4 regions of the Brevibacterium sp. FME17 genome follow, and region 3 is predicted to be linked to each of the others. Evidence: riboswitches for the same ligand, from Rfam matches in the RefSeq annotation. Region 3 holds a riboswitch; each other region holds the start of a gene.
What was found. Region 3 has a riboswitch for thiamine pyrophosphate ahead of INT40_RS14130 (TenA family protein). Riboswitches for the same ligand answer to the same signal wherever they lie in the genome.

Region 1 (4,901 bases), on a different contig from region 3:
CCGGCCGCGGCCAGGTAATGCAGGATAGGTGCCCCCAGTCCACCCGCACCGATGACCAGCGCCGAAGCGGCCCGAAGCCTCCGCTGTCCCAGCACACTGATTCCCGGCAGGCTCAGATGCCTGGCGTAGCGGTCGAGTTCCCGTGGGCTCAGACAATCGACCGGTTCGACGAGTGGGCCCGGATTGCTCGCCACGCTCATGCCGGGGTCACCATCCCGTCGAATGTCGACGAGGCGAAGGCCAATGGTCGTTTCGGGATGCGACCGGCATGAGCGGCGAGGAGCCCGGACTCCACAGCCAGGGACATCGCTCGCGCCATGGCGGTGGCATCGTGGGCCCGGGTGACGGCTGAGGCCAGGAGGACGGCGGTGCAGCCGAGCTCCATCGCCAAAGCAGCATCGGAGGCGGTGCCGATCCCAGCGTCGAGGATCACGGGCACCTGGGCACGGCTGACGATCGTCTCGATGTTGTGGGGGTTGAGGATACCCAGCCCGCTGCCGATCGGAGCCCCAGCAGGCATGACCACGGCCACCCCAGCATCCTCGAGCCGCTTGGCCAAGGCTGGATCGTCGTTCGTATAGGCAAAGACCGTGAAGCCATCGAGAACTAGTTCCTCCGCGGCACGGAACAGTTCCACCGGATCGGGCAGCAGAGTCTCCTCATCGGCGATGACCTCAAGCTTCACCCAGTTCGTCTCGAGCGCCTCCCGAGCCAACTGGGCCGTCAGCACAGCATCCCGGGCGGTATAGCATCCGGCAGTGTTGGGCAGGATGCGAATACCCAGGCGCTGCAGCAAGGCGAACACCGAGTCGCGGGCTTGTCCGTCATAGCGGCGCAGAGCCACGGTCGTCAGCTCGGTGCCCGACGCGTCCAGGGCCTGTTCGAGGATGCTCAGCGAACTGGCGCCACCGGTGCCCATGACGAGTCGGGAGTTCAGAGTCACGTCGTCAACGCTCCAGGTCATGTCAGCCTCCCTGTACCGCGGTGACGATGTCGACTCCATGGCCCTCGCGCAGAGTGAAGTCCGACCACTGTCCGCGCCGGATGACTTCACCGTCGACGGCGACGGCGATGCCCAGGCGGCTGCCGTCGACGGGAATGCCCTCGGCGGTGAGTTCCTTGTCGACGATGCTGGAGACGAGGTCTCTGGCGGTGGTAGGTCCGGCGAGTGCATGGCGCTCGCCGTTGAGCGTGATGGTGATCGTGTCGGTCATGGATGACTCCCTGCTGGTTGCCGGATGGTGGTTGATGAGTGAAAGCGTTCTGGTCCCACTACGGTCAGTACCCCGGGAGGCCCAGACTGGGGTGCGCGCTCACACACGAGGTCGGCGCTGAGTTCGGCACCCAGTGGGGCGAGGAGGATCCCGTGGCGGAAGAACCCGGTGGAGATGACACAGCCGGGGTCGATGCGTCCGATGATCGGCACATCATCGGGTGAGCCCGGCCGGGCGCGGGTGGTGATATCGGTGATCTCGGCCTCGAGGATGGCCGGGGCGAGGCGTTCGGCATCTCGGAGCAGCTGGTGGACGCCACCGGCGTTGGTCCCTGACCGCCCGTCCTCACGGCTCGTGGCCCCGAGGACGAGTTCACCGTCGAGACGAGGCACGATGTAGACGGGGCGGGCCTTGACCAGACCACGGATCGTGCGAGTCAGCAGCGGGGCCAGGGCCTGAGGCGCACGGAGCCTGATCACCTCACCCCACACCTGGCGCAGCGGCAGTGGGGGAACGCCCGAGATGTCATTGCAAGCGCTGCCCGCGGCCACGACGACCTGATCGGCGCGCAGCCTCGTCCCATCCTCGAGTTCCACTCCGAGTGTCTGGCCGGCTTCGGTGATCAGGGCGTCGACGCGGACACGAACGATATCGTCACGCAGCACCGCGAGCAGTGCACCGGTAACGCGCCGGGGATCGATCGAATGATCTCCGGGGATCATCACCGCACCACATACCCCCGGTGCCAGGGACGGTTCCAGCTCGCGGGCCCGGGATCCGGTGATGAGGGAGACGTCGAATCCGGCGGTGGTCTGCAGATCGACGAGTTCACGCAGGGAGGCGAGATCGGCGCGGTCACCGGCACAGACGAACGTCTCGGCGCTCGAATACCCCAGCTCATGACCCGAGGCTGCAGCGAGATCGGCGGCGAAACCTGGGTAGAGGTCTGCTGAGGCACGCATGAGCGGATATAGGGGAGACTGACCCCACACCACCTCGGCGGCCGGGGCCAACATTCCGGCCGCAGCATGGGAGGCACCCATGGCGGGATCCGGATCGACGATGGTCACGCCAACGCCGCGACAACGCAGCTTCCAAGCAGTGGACAAGCCGATGATTCCGGCTCCCACAATGACGACGTGCACGTGCTTCTCCCTCCGGCGGCATGACCCGCATCAGGTTGAACGGTCGGCACAAAGCCCTCTCAGCCTCTTTATGAGGCTCCCGCGAACTCCTCTACTCTAGGAGCATGGTCGCAGATATGACAATGGACGCCGCAGTCCGAGACACAGACAAGACCGCAGACAGAGCCGCACGACTGGAGCGACTTCGCGAAGCCAGCCTCTATGTCTGCACCGATTCCCGCAGCGCCCAGGGGGACCTCCCCGAATTCCTCGACACCGCCTATGCCGGTGGTGTCGACATCATCCAACTGCGCGACAAAGGCCTCGAGGCACGCGCCGAGATCGCAGCACTCGAAGTGCTCAGGGAGGCAGCCCACCGTCACGGGAAACTGTTCTCCGTCAATGACCGTGCGGATGTGGCTCTCCTCGTGGGAGCCGATGTCTTCCACGTCGGGCAAGGGGACCTCACCAGCGACCAGGCCCGCGCGGTCCTCGGCCCGGATGTGATCCTGGGGCGATCGACCCATTCGATTACGCATGCCGAGGCCGCCGAGGCGGACCCCGAGATCGACTATTTCTGTCTGGGCCCCGTATGGGAGACCCCAACCAAACCCGGCAGACCCGCCATCGGCACTGACCCCCTGCGTGCGCTCGCCTCCATCGCCACCAAACCCTGGTTCGCGATCGGCGGGATCTCGGCAGGCCAGCGCCTCGACGAGGTTAAAGCTGCAGGTGCGCGGCGCGCCGTCGTCGTGCGTGCGGTGACCGCGGCAGACGACCCTGCGGCCGCAGCCGCGGAACTCAAGCAGGCACTGTGAAACCCAGCCGGTTGAGGCCAGCACTGTGAGGGCCAGCAGGGAGAAGGCCAGCAGTATGAAAACGAAGGAATCCAACTGACATGGGAGAACACGCAGTGAAGATACTCATCGCCGGAGCCGGCGCGACCGGTGGAGCATTCGGCACCCGCCTGTTCGAAGCAGACCGCGACGTGACACTCCTGGTCCGCGCCGCGCGGGCAGAGATGATACGCGCCGATGGGCTGCGCTTCGTCGCCCCCGGAGAAGACCGGACGAATCACATTCCCGTCCTCACTGCGGCAGAACTCGCCGCAGACGGCACCGACCAGGCCCCCTTCGACCTGGTGATCGTCGCAGTCAAGGCCAACGGCCTGGAACCGATCCTCAACGACATCAGGCCCGCCGTCGGCGAGCACACGATGATCATTCCGTTCCTCAACGGCATGGCTCAGATCGACCGGCTGGTCGAGGAGTTCCCCGGACAGGTGCTGGGCGGTCTGGTCAAGATCGTCGGGACGATCAAGGACGGAGCCATCCACCAGATGACAGATCTGGCCGTCATGACTATCGGCGACCTCGACGGGGGAGTCGTTCCGGAGACCATTGCCCAGGCGCTTGACGTTCCCGGCTACAAACTGCAGATCCTGGACGACATAACATCCGCGCTATGGGAGAAATGGATCTTCATCGCAGCAGCGGGAGTCGTCACCTGCCTGTTCCGAGCCCCGGTCGGAGCGATCATGGCCGCTGGTGGCCACGCCCACATCGTGAGGATCGTTGATGAACTCGAGGCCGTGGCGGCCGCGGGCGGACACCCTGTTTCGGCCAAGGCCAGGGACATGACACTGTCTATGCTCACCGCCGAAGGGTCGGCGTTCACCTCATCGCTCTACCGTGACGTGACCTCGGGTCTGCCCAGTGAAACCGAGCACATCCTCGGACACCTCGCGAGCACGGCGGCTGGCCTCGGTGTCCCGACGCCCCTGCTCGACCTCACACTTGTGCAGTTGCGAGCTGGGGCATCTCTGCGACAGCACTGACCTCTTCGGCGCCGAGGCGCAGCATCGTCACGTACGGGTCATTGGGGATGGTGTGGGGGACCGCATCAGATCCGTGCGGGGCGGTGAACGTCACCATCGGGATCGCATCTCTGCGGTCGAGGACCAGAAGTGTCTCGTACTTGCCCGGCCCCACCGAGCGGGCGGAGCCGACGGGAAGTTCGGAGGCCAGCGTCTCCAGCGGATTGGCCGCCGAGGGTGGCCGATTCATCTCCTGATCGGCGACATCGGCGAACTGTTCGGCGGTGATGAGATAGGCCTTGGCCGGGGTGGGTCCCGGTGCGTGATGGTCGTAGAAGGCCATTCCTCCACCGCCCCACACGGTGGAGCTGCCGGCGAAGTAGATGGATCCGGGAAGTTCGATGCCCATCTCCGCCAACGGCGGATCGGTGTTCCTCGCGCCGGGATAGGTGACGAAGGCACCTGGGGGACGGCCGCCCTGCAGGTAACAGGCGAGCCTGTCACGATGCATGTTCGACCCATAACTGACATACCACACGAGTGCTTGAGACATCCCTTTCATGATGCCACGTCGACGGCTGGGACTGTCCAATCTGTCGCGCCTCGGTGTGCCGTCCGAACGTCGTCTGCTCGGGCTTTCCTCCTGGCCAGGAGTCTGCGCGTGAGTTCGGCTACACCGGTGATTGTCAGAGCGATGCCGACGCCCAATCCCACTCCGAGCAGCGGCTGGTCTTCGAAGAGCACACC
Region 2 (4,901 bases), on a different contig from region 3:
GCCGAAGGCCTTCTCATTGGGATCGATCGAGTGGTAGCGGCGAGTCCATTCCTTGTCTTCGGTGGTCTCGATCTTGTGCCACAGCTGGACCGTTTCGGGACGTCCGGCACGCTCGGGAGCGTAGGAGTGCTCGTGGTGCCAGCCCTGGTCTTCCATAGCCACAGCGAAGATGTACATGATCGAGTGGTCAAGGGTCTCGCGGCTGGCCTTGGGATCCATCTTCTGCGGATCGTTCGCGCCGGTGCCGATGACGTTGTGCGTGTGGTGCGAGGTGTGGATGACGATGCGCTTGATCTTGCTCAGATCCTCGATCTCGCCACCGAGCTTGCGGGCGAGGTCGATGAGCGCCTGCGCCTGGTACTCGGCCGAGTGCTCCTTGGTGTAGGTGTCGAGGATCGCGCGCTTGGCTTCGCCTGCACCTGGCAGAGGGATGGTGTATCGAGCCTCGGGTCCGGAGAGGATCCAGGCGATGAAGCCGTCTTCACCTTCGTAGATCGGGTTGGGTGCGCCCTCACCGCGCATGGCACGGTCGACTGATTCGACAGCCATCTTGCCGGCGAATGCGGGGGCGTGTGCCTTCCACGACGAGATCTCGCCCTTGCGGGACTGACGGGTCGCGGTGGTCACGTGCAGCGCCTGCTGGATCGCCTGGAAGGTGACCTCGGTGTCGAGGCCGAGCATGGCGCCGATACCGGCAGCCGCAGATGGGCCGAGGTGGGCGACGTGGTCGATCTTGTGCTCGTGCAGGCACATTCCCTTGACCAGGTCGACCTGGATCTCGTATCCGGTCGCGATGCCGTTGATGAGGTCCTTGCCGCTGATGCCCTTGTGCTGGGCGACTGCGAGAACCGGTGGAATGTTGTCGCCGGGGTGTGAGTACTCGGCGGCGAGGAAGGTGTCATGGAAGTCGAGTTCACGAACGGCGACTCCATTGGCCCAGGCTGCCCATTCCGGGGAGAAGTGCTCACCCAGGGGCAGACCGAAGACGGTGGCACCAGGTGAGTACGGGTGGGTCTGCGCCTGTTCGCGTGCGTGCAGCGGAGCCGAGCGGCGCACCGAGGCTGCGGCCACCGAGGCGTTGTCGATGACGCGGTTGATCACCATTTCGGTGACCTCTGAATCCACTGGAGTCGGGTCTGATGCGACCTCGGCGATCTTCCAGGCGAGTTGGTCTTCGCGAGCCAGGTTCTCTGAGCTCTTGTGCGTACGGACTTCATGATTGATCATGGTTAACCCCTTCAAACATCCTTGACCGTTCAGGTCTGTCAGTGGCTGACACAACTGTAGGCTACGTCACTTCACTGTCACGGTCTGGCCAGAATTTTATCTCGACATCAAGATACTTTACCCGACTCCAACGAAGAACCACCACCCGGTCCCACCCATCGGAACTCTCGAGCGCGCCGGTGAACTGTGACACAATTGAGCCATGACGCGCACTGCTCTGGACTTCGACGAGAACTGGTTCGATGATGCCGAGTTCGCTCAGCTGCGACGGCGACTGCCCATCCCCTATGTCAACGCGATCCCTGTCCGGGTGGGCGAGTCCGGAGACGTCGAACGGATCGGGCTGCTGCTGCGCAGCCTGGACGACGGAACCCTGGGCCGAGAGGTCGTCGGCGGACGCATTCGCTTTCATGAGAGCATCCGTGCGGCGCTGATGCGCCACGCGGAGAACGACCTCGGCCCGATGGCGCTGCCGGTGATTCCGCCCGCGATCGCACCCTTCCACATCGCCGAGTACTTCCCCACCGAGGGATCCTCGCTCCTCCACGACCCTCGCCAACATGCGATCTCGATGTGCTTCATCCTCGAAGTCCGCGGTGAGTGCACTCCCCGCGCCGATGCACTGAGCCTCGACTGGCTGACCCCGGAAGAGACTCTGCGCTCCGATATCGTCGGCGAGATGTGCCACGGACAGGAGCACATCCTCCGCTACGCGCTTGCCCATATGGGCTTCGCGATCTGAGGCTTTCCTCTACATTCCGTAGAAGAATCTTGGTAGAATAGTCCTGACCAGAACGGTTCTGATGATCGGGGCCATCGTCCTCGTCAGGGTAGCGTCGGCCCCCTTTGGGAGGTCTGCTATGACTGCCGAGAAGCTCTCACCTGAACAGACATCGACGAAACTCGGAATCCTCGTCGGATACGACGGCTCAGAACTCGCCGTACGCGCACTCGAATACGGAGCAGCCGAAGCCGCCCGCCGCCGCATCGCGCTCACCGTGGTCTCCGCCTACACCGTGCCCACGATGATCTATCCGAACATTGCGTCCATGCCAGAGCACAATGAGCTCGAAGCTGCGCACCGAGGAGTCGAGAAGACCCTCACCGAGGCGGCCGAGCAGCTGAGCGCCCACCCGGGCCCTGTCTCCTACCGCGCCCAAGAAGGCGATGCCGCCGGCGTCCTGCGAGACCTGAGCGCTCACGCCCGGACGGTTGTCGTGGGGTCACGCGGTCGCGGCGGGTTCATGGGACGGATCCTCGGTTCGGTGTCCACGGCTCTGCCCGCGCACTCGCACTGCCCGACGATAGTCATTCCCGGCCACCACTCAGATTCGAATTCAGGTGCGGTCGTCGTCGCCGTCGATGGCTCCGAGTTCGGCCGGATGGCCATGTTCAGCGCAGCCGAGGTGGCTGCTTCACGAGGAGCAGCCCTCGAGATCGTCTCCGTCCTGCCCTCTGGAGATGAATGGCTCTACTGGTATCCCGAGCTCGAGCTGAGCTCCGAGGTCACCGGCCGAAGAAGATTGGAGCTCGAGACCGCGCTTGAGACCGAGGTCGCGACGGTGACACAGCAGTTCACCGATCTGCGAGTGAGTGCAACGGTGCCGACCGGAGATCCTGCAGAGGTGCTCGGCGAAGCCTCGCGGACCGCGCAGCTGACCGTCCTGGGCACTCGCGGCCGCGGAGCAATCCGAAGCGCCATTCTGGGTTCCACCTCACGCAGAGTCCTCCACCATGCCGAGGGTCCGGTCATGGTCGTCCCGAGCTGAGTCCCGTCCTACCTGCTGTACAGTGGTTGCCACGACAGGGGAGCGCCGAAATGGGTGCTGAGAGTGCAGATGAAGCTGCAGACCCTCGAACCTGATGCGGCTAGCACCGCCGAAGGAAGTCGAGACTCTTCTACCCCTCCTTGATATGAGGAGGCACAATGCCAGAAACTACCGCGCCGCAATCCACTGCGAAGACCGCACGAGCCTATTCCCAAGCACCGGCGTCGAAGCAGTGGAGGGTCGTCGACTACGTCGTCACCGCTGTGCTCGGAATCGGCGTCGGACTCATCTTCTGGGTCTTGGCCCTGAGTTGGAAGGTCCTCGAACTCGGGTTCCAGGCCTTTCCACCCTCGATCGGCCTCATCGCCGGCCTGTGGGTTCTCGCCGGTCCGCTGGCCGGGGCCATCATCCGCAAACCAGGTGCCGCCCTTCTGTGCGAGCTGATCGCCGCCATCGTCGAAGCGGTCCTCGGTTCCCACTTCGGAGCTACCGTCCTGCTCTCCGGGCTCGTCCAGGGCCTCGGCGCCGAGCTCATCTTCGCCGCCTTCGGCTATCGGAAGTTCAATCTGTGGGTCACGAGCCTGGCCGGATTGCTGGCGGCCGCGTTCATGTCGGTGAGCGAGAACATCATGTACAACGCCGAATGGCAGTTCGGCTTCCAGGCGGCCTACACAGTGTGCGCAATCATCTCCGGCGTCGTCATCTCCGGCATCGGCGCGTGGTTCGCCTACCGTGCGATCGCGAAGACCGGGGCACTGTCCTCCTTCGCCTCCGGCCGCCTGCGCTGATGGCTCTGCCGATTCGCGCCCAGGGGTTTTCGTGGCGCCATGCAGATCGTGACGAACCTGCGGTGGGCCCGCTCGATCTGAGCATCGATGCGGGTGAGAAGGTGCTTCTGCTCGGTCCCTCCGGGGCCGGCAAGACCACTCTCTTACATGCGATCGCCGGGGTTCTGCCTGCCGAGTCCGGTGAGGCCACCGGCCAGCTGCGCATCGGTGACCGGCCACCCGACCCTCGCCGAGGTGATGCCGGGCTGGTTCTGCAGGATCCCGATTCGCAGGTGATCTTCTCCCGCGTCGGTGACGATGTCGCCTTCGGCATGGAGAATCTGGGGCTGCCCGCTGATGTCATCGAAGACCGGATCTCCACTTCGCTGGCGGCCATGGGCCTCGATCTGCCCCACGACCATCCCACCGCGGCCCTGTCCGGAGGTCAGAAGCAGCGGCTGGCGCTGGCCGGAATCCATGCCATGGCACCGCAGGTGATCATCCTCGACGAGCCGACTGCGAACATCGATCCGGACTCGGCCGTCTCCGTTCGTGATGCTGTCCTCGGCACCCAGGCGGCCACCTCGGCGACGATGATCATCGTCGAACACCGGGTCGATCTGTGGCTCGATCATGTGGACACCGTGATCGTCCTGGGCCCAGATGGTCTGCTCACACAAGGCCCGCCGAGGCTGGTCTTCGGTGATCCGGAACTCGCAGAGGCGCTGATTGAGTGTGGAATCTGGGTGCCTGGGCGTGCGGGACCGTTGCGCACCGAATCCAGGCCGGACGGCGACCTCGTCCTCAGGACCGAACGACTCGACGTTGCTCGTCCGCGGGCGAAGGCTGCGGCCGCGGCTGGCCTCGATCTGTCCATCCGTACAGGTGAAGCAGTGGGCATCATCGGCGCCAATGGTGCCGGAAAATCAACGCTGGCACTGACCCTGGCCGGCCTCATTCCCGAGTTCGGTGGCGAGGTCAATGCGTTGGGTTCCCTACGCTCCGGGGCCAAGCATGCCAGGCCCTTCCGCTGGCCCTCAGCATTCCTGGCTCCTCGCATTGGGATGGTGTTCCAGGAGCCTGAGCATCAGTTCCTGCGCTCCAGCGTCGCCGAGGAGCTGGCGCTGGGTCCGCGTCT
Region 3 (4,901 bases):
GTCGTCTCCCCCGCGCCATTGGCCCAGGGAACCGGTTCGAGGTCGTCGAATGAAGTGATCACGCGCATGTGATCACTGTAGTCGCGGCGCACCACTTGCCAAGTGAGCGCAGAGGACTAGCCTTGGAACGTGCGTTTTGCCCATAACGATCGGGTTGCGAACAGATACAGCGGAAACATCACCCATACAGAAGAGAGGCACGCCGGGGTTTCCTCCGCGTGATTCTCAAGTGCCCTGAACAGCAGTTCTCGTGTGTCTCTCCCCCGGCAATCGGAAGGGAAAAACATGTTCGGACCAGACAACGTCCGCAAGCGCTGGCGCCCAGAAGAGATCACCGTGACGAAACCCGATGTCACGAAACGTGCCATCGGAGCAGCAGCGATCGGAAACGTCACCGAGTGGTACGACTTCGGCGTCTATGGCTACCTCGCCGTCGTCATCGAGGGCATCTTCCTCCCCAAGGACTCCGGCCCCATCGGCCATGTCATCGTGGCCGGGCTCTTTGCAGTCGCCTTCCTTGTCCGCCCGCTCGGCGGAATGTTCTTCGGCCCCTTGGCGGACAGGATCGGCCGCAACAAGGTCCTGGCGATGACGATGATCATGATGGCAGCCGGCACCTTCCTCATCGGCGTGATCCCTGACTATGCGACGATCGGTCTGTGGGCGCCTTTCCTTCTGCTTGCCTGCCGACTCCTGCAGGGATTCTCCACCGGCGGCGAGTACAGCAACGCGATGACGTTCATCGCCGAATACGCACCGGATCGGCGCCGAGGATTCCTCGGCAGCCTGCTCGAGGTCGGTACCTTCACCGGCTACGTCCTCGGCGCTCTGGTTGCCACGATCATGCAGGCCGTATCCACCACAGGCTTCCTGGAGACCTGGGGCTGGCGCATTCCCTTCTTCGTCGCCCTGCCGTTGGGTTTCGTCGGCGTCTACCTGCGGACGAAACTCGCCGACACCCCGGCATACAAAGAGATGGAGAAGCTCTCCGAACAGGAAGAATCCAGCAACCGCACGAAGGGCGAGTTCAAGAAGATCTTCGCGCTGTGGCCCAACCTTCTGGCCTGCTGCGGTCTGGTCCTGGCGTGGAACGTCACGAACTACATGTTGACCTCATTCATTCCCCTCTACTTCCCGATGGTCCAAGACATTCAGGGCAGCGGCGGGGTCTCAGAACTCACGTCCCAGATTCTGCAGATCCTCGTTATGGCGGTCTGTCTCGGACTGATTCCGGTCATCGGCAAGGTCTCTGATCGGGTGGGCCGCAAGGCAGTTGTGCGCGCGGGATCGATCTCACTCATCGTGCTCTCATTCCCGTCTCTGATGCTCATCCGCGGTCATAGCGACATCATCGTGTTCCTCGGTCTGCTGATCATGGGGCTCAGCCTCATCTGCTTCAGCGCGACGATGCCCTCGACGCTGCCTTCCCTGTTCCCGACGATGGTGCGAGCAGGTGCGCTGGCGATCGCCTTCAACATCTCGATCTCACTGTTCGGCGGCACCACCTCGGTCGTGATGACCAGCCTCATCAGCGCCACCGGCTTCCTCATGTGGCCGGCGATCTACCTCGTGGCCGCGGGAATCATCGGACTCGTTGCGATCCATTTCGTGGAAGAGAGCAATGGTCGTCCGCTGTGGGGATCGACTCCGTCGGCGGCTTCGGAGGAAGAGGCCGAGGACTTGGCAGAAGAGCTCAACCAGGAGACCGAAGCGACCTGAGCCGGTGCTGTCTCCTCAGGGTCTGAAACACCCAGAGGGCGAGCGCACCCAGGGGCGGCCCACCCTGGTGACAACCTCAGTTCAGAACGATGCAGAACGGGTGACCTGCCGGGTCGAGGAAGACGCGGAAGGTCTCGCCTGGCTGGTCAACTGCCTTCCCTGCACCGAGTTCGACCACTGCTGCCTCGGCGACATCAAGGTCATCGACGACGACGTCGAGGTGCATCTGCTGTGGGTGGGCCTGGCTCGGCCAGCTGGGGGCGTGATAGTCCTCGACCTGCTGGAAGCAGATCGGCGGCCAGGAATCTGATGTGATCTCTGCCCAGGTGCCGTCGTCATCGACTCTGACCTGCCAGTCGAGGAGTTGACCGTAGAACTCCGCGAGTTCGCGTGCGTCAGGGGCGTCGAGAACGACGACGGGCTGCTTTGCGATTGCCATGCTGGAAGTCTACGCGCCACCGGTGTCACGGTGAAGGGCACAGGTGCTTCGCCGGTGCTAGGCTCGAAACACCACAGGGGAGCGCCGACGAGACCGGTGCTGAGAGTGCGCAAGCAGACCCTTCGAACCTGATCCGGTGAGCACCGGCGGAGGAAGTGAGAGATGACAAGGATGAACGACGTCCCACAGCAGACCAGCACCAGTATTCACCTGAACCCAGGCGGGCCGGTGGCGACATTGAGAGCGGCGACCGCTCCCACCTGGGACGCCGCGGTCGGGCACAGGTTCGTTAAGGAACTGTTCGCCGGGACCCTCGACGATTCCGTGATGAAGAAGTATCTGATTCAGGACTATCAGTTCTTCGAATCGTTCCTGTCGATGCTCGGCGCCTGCGTCGCCCACGCCGATGGCATCGGCCCCAAACTCCGGTTTTCCAAACAGCTCGGATTCCTCGAAGCAGATGAGAATTCCTACTTCCTTCGGGCCTTCGCCGAGGTGGGTGCCAGTGCCGATGAATACGACGATCCGGTGCTGACCGATCCGACCGCGCGGTTTCGCACCATCATGTATGACGCGGTCGTTTCTGCCTCTTACCCGGACCTGCTCGTCGTGCTCGTCATCGCCGAATGGCTCTACCTCGACTGGGGCGAGCGCGAGCAGCCGATGCCCCGTCGCCACGTTCACACCGGATGGATCGAGCTGCATCATGGTGTGGACTTCCGTGCCTGGGTGCAGTTCCTCGTCGACGAACTTGAGAGGGTGTTTCCCACCGGCGACGAGGCTGAATCCGCCACGGCCCGGGCCCGGCTGGCGCGCCTCTGGCAGCGGACGGTTGATGTGGAGTTGGCGTTCTTCGAGGAGGCCCATGTGCTCGACTGAGGGCGGCACCAGGTGAGTACCCGTCGTGCGGTTCTGCGGCAGCTGCTTGCACAGATCCGCGAGATCAATTCTGGTGGGCGGAGCCTCATCGCCGTCGACGGGGTCGACGGAGCGGGCAAGACCGTTCTCGCCGGGGAGCTTGTTCGGCTGGCTGCCCAGGATGGGCTCCGCTCTGTTGCTTCGCTGAGCATCGACGGCTTCCATCACCCACGTTCGACCCGGTATGCGAGGGGGCGAGGACCCGAGTCGTTCTACCGTGACTCCTACGACTACCCAGCGCTCAAGCGGTCAGTCGCGACTGCGTTCAAGCAGGGGCTGCCTGTTGTCACAGCCGTTTGGGATGTTGTTGCCGATGCCAGTATCGAGAGTGCACATTCCAGTCTCGACTTGCCACAGGATTGCGTCCTTCTCGTGGATGGCATCTTCCTCCATCGGCCTGAGCTCCGTGAGTTGTGGGACGCCAGCATTTGGGTGCAGGTACCTTTCGCGGTCTCTGTTCCGCGCGGGAACGAGCGCTTTTCCGGGCAGTACGATCCTGATCCCGAGGCAGAGTCCAACCATCGCTATGTCGGCGGGCAGCGGCTCTATTTCGCACAATGCTCGCCGTGGGAGATGGCGACATGGGTCCTCGACAACGAGGATCTGGCACACCCCCGCCTTGCCGCACGAGCAGGGCCACCGATAACTCAGTAGCCGAGAACTAGAAAGGGGCAGGCAACGCACCATCTGCCTCACACAGGGGCATGCTGATTGTGCTTGACGATCTTCGCAACGATCGCAGCGACGGCGCAGCCTACTGCGATGAGGAATGGCACTCCGACAATCACCGTTTCGACGATCATGACGAAAGTGTGCTGGAACATGTTCGCCAGAATATTCACAGCGGCGAATGCCACCATGCTGAAAGCGAGGAAGAAGCCGGCTGTCTTCACCAGCCGAGTCGGCAGCGTCCCCCGACGCTCCCGTATGTTCAATGTGCTCATCGCCGATCACCTTCGATCCTGATCACCGTCGACGCCGTCTGCGCAACTCGCGATGTACTTTGAGGCTACGCCTGAAAGCTTGGCGAGCCATGGGGGTACCTGGGATGTTCGATGCAAGAGAAAGTCCACCGCTCGCCCCTGCTCATGCCGGTCCTCGCCCTGGTCGTGTCAGTCCTCTCCCCTAGAATGAACCCATGAGCAATCCCCAGGTAGATGCGGTTGTCGTCGGATCCGGGCCCAATGGCATGGCCGCCGCGGTCACCATGGCTCGGGCGGGCCTGTCTGTGGAGGTCTATGAAGCCCAGTCCACCATCGGCGGCGGCGCACGCACCCTCGACCTGGGCCTGGCCCCTGGCATCACCCATGACATCTGCTCGGCCGTGCATCCCTTGGCGATCTCGAGCCCCTTCTTCGTCGACTTCGACCTGCGCTCCCGGGGCCTCGAGTTCACCACTCCGGAGGTCTCCTACGCTCAGCCTCTGGACAATCAGCCCGCCGCGCTGGCATTCCACGATCTCGATACAACGGTCGACCACCTCGGCGCGGCCGGACCCGAATGGCGGCGCTTCTTCGCCCCGCTGCTCGAACGCGTCGATGATGCGATCTGGTTGTCCCTCGGTGACAAACGCTCCATTCCGGAGACGCTGCGCGATGTTCCCGGCATCGCCAATGTGATGAGATTCGGGCTGCGGCTGCTGTCCCAGGCCAGCCCGGCCTGGAACATTCCGCTCTCACATGAGACCTCCCAGTCCCTGTTCACCGGTGTCGCCGCGCACGCGATCGGCGGACTGCCGGCCATGGGCACAGCTGCCACGGCCACCATGCTCTCGACCGTCGCCCACGCCGCCGGATGGCCGTCGCCTGTGGGCGGTTCGCAGGCG
Region 4 (4,901 bases), on a different contig from region 3:
CAACGACTTACAAAGACACACCGACGGACTTCGTCGAGGCCAAGGTCGTCACAAAAGACAATGTGAAGGACATCGTCGGTGATCAGATCAAGGCTGAAGACATCTGCACCGGAGACGTGAAGAAGCTCTGCAGCGACTACGGCGTCAAGTAGAAATCGGCGAGTAGGAACATATGAATTCTCAACCCAACGATCCGGCGCCCGCGCAGCAGCGGGTGCCGGAGCCCGGCGCCGATCCAGTCCTCGAGCTGCGCGGGATCAACAAACGATTCGGTGCGGTCCAGGCGCTGACCGATATCAACCTCACCATCGGCCGCGGCGAGGTCGTCGGACTCGTCGGCGACAACGGCGCCGGCAAGTCGACTCTTATCAAGGTCATTGCCGGAGTCCATGGCTGCGACGAAGGTGAGATCATCATGAACGGGATCTCTCAGAAGTTCGCGTCGCCGAAGGATGCACAAACGGCCGGTGTCGCCACGGTTTTCCAGGATCTTTCCCTGTGCGAAAATCTCGACGTGGTGGCCAACCTCTTCCTCGGACACGAGGCTACACGCGGTGGTGTCCTCGACGAGGTGGCCATGGAGGCGAAATCTTGGGAGCTGTTGCGCAGTCTCTCGGCGAAAATACCAAGCGTGAGGGTGCCCATCGCTGCGCTCTCCGGCGGACAACGTCAGACTGTTGCGATCGCCAGGTCCCTCCTCGGCGATCCTTCGATCGTGATGCTGGACGAGCCGACGGCAGCGCTCGGCGTCGCGCAGACTGCGGAGGTCCTCAATCTCATCGAGCGTCTGCGTGAACGAGACCTCGGGGTGCTGTTGGTCAGTCACAACATGGCTGATGTTCAGGCTGTGGCTGACCGTGTACACGTGCTGCGCCTGGGCAAGGATGCCGGTGACTTCCCCGGTGACGAACGCACGGACGTGCTTGTGGCAGCGATCACCGGTGCCAGCGACAATGTCGTGACCCAAAGGGCCACGCGAAGAGGAGAGCGCCGATGACCCGCAACTCATTCATCACGGACTCTCGGCTTTCGCACGAGGGATTCTTCTCGACCTTCCTACGACGCGTCAAGGAGGGCCAACTCGGTTCGCTTCCGGTGATCATTGCCCTTGTCGTCATCATCATCGTGTTCCAATCAGCGAACGACAAGTTCCTCTCTCCCGCCAACCTCGTCAATCTCTCATCAACGGTTGCCTACATTGCGATTCTCGCTCTGGGCATCAACTTGATTCTGTTGCTTGGCGAGATCGATCTGTCATTGGCGCAGTTGGGTGGGCTCGCAGCGTCACTGCTGGGAGTCCTTGTCGTCAGACAAGGAGTTCCGCCTCTGATCGCACTCGTCATCATGCTGGTGTTGGGTCTGGTTGTCGGAGCGATCCAGGGGTGGTTCTTTGCGGTGGTCGGCATCCCGGCCTTCGTTGTCACCCTGGCTGGATTGTTGGCTTTCACCGGACTGACTCTGACGACGCTGGGTGTGCAGAAGAATCTGTCGATGTCTGGTACATTCGCCTTTGACTTTGCGAACTTCTACTTTCCGGCGATTTGGGCTTATGTGTTCGGCGCAGTCGCGGTGATCGGCTTCGGAGCAGGTATCGTCTCGTCGAAACTGCGTCGCCAAGCGGCAGGACTCGACAACCCTAGCTGGACCTCGGTGACAGTGCGCATCGTGCTGCTGGCAGTGATCGTGTTTGGCTTCCTCATCCTCGTCAACCAGGACTTCGGCCTTGTGTTGCCCTTCTTGCTCATGCTGGTCATTGCGATTTCCATTGACCTAGTACTGCGCAAAACCCGCTACGGAAGATCGATCTACGCTGTCGGCGGCAAGGTCGAGGCAGCCAGGCGTGCAGGCATCCAGGTGACGTGGGTGAGAATCAGCGTTTTCATGGCCGCCGGTACCCTCGCAGCTCTTTTCGGCTTCATCAAGGCAGGTGTCAACTCGAACGCGGGTTCGACGTTGGTGACCACGCAGGATCTGCTCAATGCGATCGCTGCGGCAGTCATCGGCGGCACCTCGTTGTTCGGTGGACGCGGCACAGCCTGGGCTGCAGTGCTCGGTGCACTGGTCGTCGGTGCGATCAACAACGGTCTCTATCTCATCGGCTTCAACTCCGATGCCCAGCTGATCATCACCGCACTCGTCCTTCTCGCTGCTGTTGTCATCGATGCCCTCAGCCGCCGCGGACAGAGGTACGTAGGACGAGGTTGATGCCACCCGCACCGAGCGGACCACTTAGCATTGACCGGCGACGTTACAAAGTCGCCGGTCAATGCTAAGTGGTCCGCTCGATGAGTCTTCGTTGGGTAGACCCAGTTGCAGGGAGGCGGGGCGAGCATTCCAGCTCGCTCCGCCTCTGTCGTGCTGATACAGTCGAAGCCAATGACATGGGGTGCCTCGTGAACATGAAGCGCGGCTGAGAGAACACCCATCGAACCTGATCTGGGCCATACTAGCGAAGGGATCGTCATGGTTGACTTCGACCTGCGTTCTGCGCACGAGCATATGCGTGCGAGCAATCCACTTATCCAATGCATCACGAACACCGTCGTGCAGCAATTCAGCGCCAACGTGCTTCTGGCCATCGGCGCCGCACCGGCGATGCTCGACCACGAGGCCGATGCTGCACAGTTCACGCGCATCGCCAGCGGACTGCTGGTCAACTTCGGAACCGCCACGAACCAGCAGTTCCTTGCCGCCGATGCCGCCATCGACGCAGCCAACGAAGACTCCAAGCCGTGGGTTCTTGACCCGGTGAGCATCGGAGCCGTCGATTTTCGGACCACCCGAATCCGCCGTGCCGCAGCCTCGGGACCTACCGCGATTCGCGGAAACGCCTCCGAGATCGCGGCCTTGGCCGGAGTCGGGGTGGGCGGTCGAGGCGTCGACTCCACCGACGAAGTTGATGCTGTGATTCCTGCCGCTGCCGAACTGGCGCGGTCGACCGGAGCCATCGTCGCGGTCTCAGGACCCAGGGACGCGATCGTCGCCCATATCGACGGAGTCGATCATGTCGCCCGCCTCGACGGGGGCCACTCTTATATGCCGCTGGTCATCGGCACCGGGTGTTCACTCGGCGCAGTCACCGCCGCGTACCTCGTCGGAGCAACGACCGCCTCGGCGAGGTTCGATGCTGTGATCGCCGCCCATGCGCACTTCAAGGTTGCCGGTGAAAGAGCTGCAACTGGTGCCAAGGGCCCCGGCAGCTATTCGGTGAACTTCCTCGACGCGCTGTACACGCTCGACGCGAAGCAGCTGGCGGGCGCACAGATCGAGGCCGACACCTTTGAAGGATCACAGTCATGAGCGAAGCCAGCTACGAAGCCAACTACGAAGCCAGCTACGAAGCAAACTCCCGTCTGGCGGGCATCGACACTCGGCTCTACCTCGTCACCGACTCGGTTCAGTGCCGGGAGGCCGGACGCAGTGTCGCTGAAACCGTCCGCGAGGCAGTTGCCGGGGGAGTCGGGATCGTTCAGGTCCGGGACAAGGACATCGACGATGACGCCTTCTACACCCTGGCACGCGAGGTCATCGCCGCCGTCGGCAGCGCAACAGCCGATACAAACCGTCGCGTACCCGTCGTCCTCAATGACCGCGTCGCCGTCGCCCAACGGCTCCTTGCCGAGGGCGTGCACGTCGACATCCACGTCGGGCAATCAGACACACCTGTCGAGGAAGTGCGCGAACTCGTCGGTCCAGAAACCCTCATCGGGCTCTCCGCGGCCAACGGTGCCGAATTCTCTGCTGCCCGGGAATCGGGAGTCGTCGACCTCGTCGGAATCGGGCCCGTCTACGACACCACGACGAAGACCGACGCACCCGACGGGATCGGTCCCGACCGCCTCAGCGAGCTTGTGGATCTGGCAGGGTTGCCTGCTGTTGCCATCGGTGGGATCAGCACCGCGCGTGCTGCCGAATTGCGAGGTCGGGGCCTGATCGGTATCTGCGTGGTCTCCGCGATCTGCCGTGCCCAGGACCCACGTGCCGCGGCAAGGCAGCTTCTCGCAGAATTCGGCGATGGCCAGGCGGAGGCAACTCAGTGACCACCCGACCACCCATTGCGCTGTCCATTGCCGGCACCGACCCCAGCGGGGGAGCCGGCATCCACGCAGACCTCAAGACCTTCACAGCTCGCGGGGTGCTGGGCACCACTGCAATCACCGCGCTCGTCGCGCAGAACACCCACGGTGTCTCCCAGGTCTACGGAATCGACGATGCCTTCGTCTCTGACCAGCTCGACAGCGTATTGAATGACATGCCCGTCGACGCCACCAAATCGGGGATGCTCGGCTCACGCTCACTTGTGGAACTCGTGGTCGCACGGGCGGCGGGGAGCCAGCTGGGCTTCTACACCGTGGACCCGGTCATGGTCGCAACCTCCGGGCACCGCCTCCTCGAGGTCGATGCCGTGGCTGCCGTCCGTGATCACCTGCTCCCGGTCTCGGACCTCATCACCCCGAACCTGCCCGAGGCGGCACTGCTGATCGGCGATGACGAACCCGTGGCCCAGAACCCGCAGGAGATGTTGGACCAGGCCAAACAGTTGCTCGCTCGCGGGCCTCGCGCGGTGCTGCTCAAGGGCGGACACGCGATCGAGGGCGATGTCGCCGACGTTCTCGTCACCGCCGAAGGCACCGTCACCGACTTCACCCACCCACGGGTGGACACCCCGAACACCCATGGCACCGGGTGCACATTGTCGGCCGCGATCACCGCCGAGGTGGCTGTGCTCAAGCGTGAACGTGCAGTGGCCGACGTGAGTGCGGACCTTCTACACGAAGCCGTCGACAACGCACTGAACTATCTGGCCCGCGCCCTGAAATCTGCCGCGAACTGGCAGGTCAGCCTAGACCCGAAGGGTGCTCATGGGCCCGTCGATCACCAGGTCGACATCGTCCGGAGCT

Region 1: it holds a riboswitch for thiamine pyrophosphate, as region 3 does, so the genes downstream of both, thiO (glycine oxidase ThiO) here and INT40_RS14130 (TenA family protein) in region 3, are expected to answer to the same signal.
Region 2: it holds a riboswitch for thiamine pyrophosphate, as region 3 does, so the genes downstream of both, INT40_RS05995 (ECF transporter S component) here and INT40_RS14130 (TenA family protein) in region 3, are expected to answer to the same signal.
Region 4: it holds a riboswitch for thiamine pyrophosphate, as region 3 does, so the genes downstream of both, thiM (hydroxyethylthiazole kinase) here and INT40_RS14130 (TenA family protein) in region 3, are expected to answer to the same signal.

The regions. Positions count from the first base shown of each region.
Region 1 covers NZ_JABUYD010000002.1:25,202-30,102, reverse strand. The annotation lists gene INT40_RS02075 (ThiF family adenylyltransferase) at 1-200, opposite strand, end outside; gene INT40_RS02070 (thiazole synthase) at 197-964, opposite strand; gene thiS (sulfur carrier protein ThiS) at 966-1,214, opposite strand; gene thiO (glycine oxidase ThiO) at 1,211-2,359, opposite strand; TPP riboswitch at 2,350-2,452, opposite strand; gene thiE (thiamine phosphate synthase) at 2,476-3,156, shown strand; gene INT40_RS02050 (ketopantoate reductase family protein) at 3,237-4,175, shown strand; gene INT40_RS02045 (histone deacetylase) at 4,129-4,707, opposite strand; gene INT40_RS02040 (DedA family protein) at 4,713-4,901, opposite strand, start outside.
Region 2 covers NZ_JABUYD010000004.1:157,103-162,003, forward strand. The annotation lists gene INT40_RS05980 (MmgE/PrpD family protein) at 1-1,227, opposite strand, end outside; gene INT40_RS05985 (DUF4916 domain-containing protein) at 1,430-1,969, shown strand; gene INT40_RS05990 (universal stress protein) at 2,088-2,996, shown strand; TPP riboswitch at 3,023-3,131, shown strand; gene INT40_RS05995 (ECF transporter S component) at 3,155-3,784, shown strand; gene INT40_RS06000 (ABC transporter ATP-binding protein) at 3,784-4,901, shown strand, end outside.
Region 3 covers NZ_JABUYD010000016.1:7,264-12,164, reverse strand. The annotation lists gene INT40_RS14145 (HutD family protein) at 1-68, opposite strand, end outside; gene INT40_RS14140 (MFS transporter) at 286-1,719, shown strand; gene INT40_RS14135 (VOC family protein) at 1,796-2,158, opposite strand; TPP riboswitch at 2,224-2,330, shown strand; gene INT40_RS14130 (TenA family protein) at 2,321-3,037, shown strand; gene INT40_RS14125 (uridine kinase) at 3,050-3,730, shown strand; gene INT40_RS14120 (hypothetical protein) at 3,769-4,020, opposite strand; gene INT40_RS14115 (phytoene desaturase family protein) at 4,215-4,901, shown strand, end outside.
Region 4 covers NZ_JABUYD010000018.1:81,477-86,377, forward strand. The annotation lists gene INT40_RS15280 (substrate-binding domain-containing protein) at 1-152, shown strand, start outside; gene INT40_RS15285 (ATP-binding cassette domain-containing protein) at 173-997, shown strand; gene INT40_RS15290 (sugar ABC transporter permease) at 994-2,205, shown strand; TPP riboswitch at 2,373-2,476, shown strand; gene thiM (hydroxyethylthiazole kinase) at 2,464-3,300, shown strand; gene thiE (thiamine phosphate synthase) at 3,297-4,040, shown strand; gene thiD (bifunctional hydroxymethylpyrimidine kinase/phosphomethylpyrimidine kinase) at 4,037-4,901, shown strand, end outside.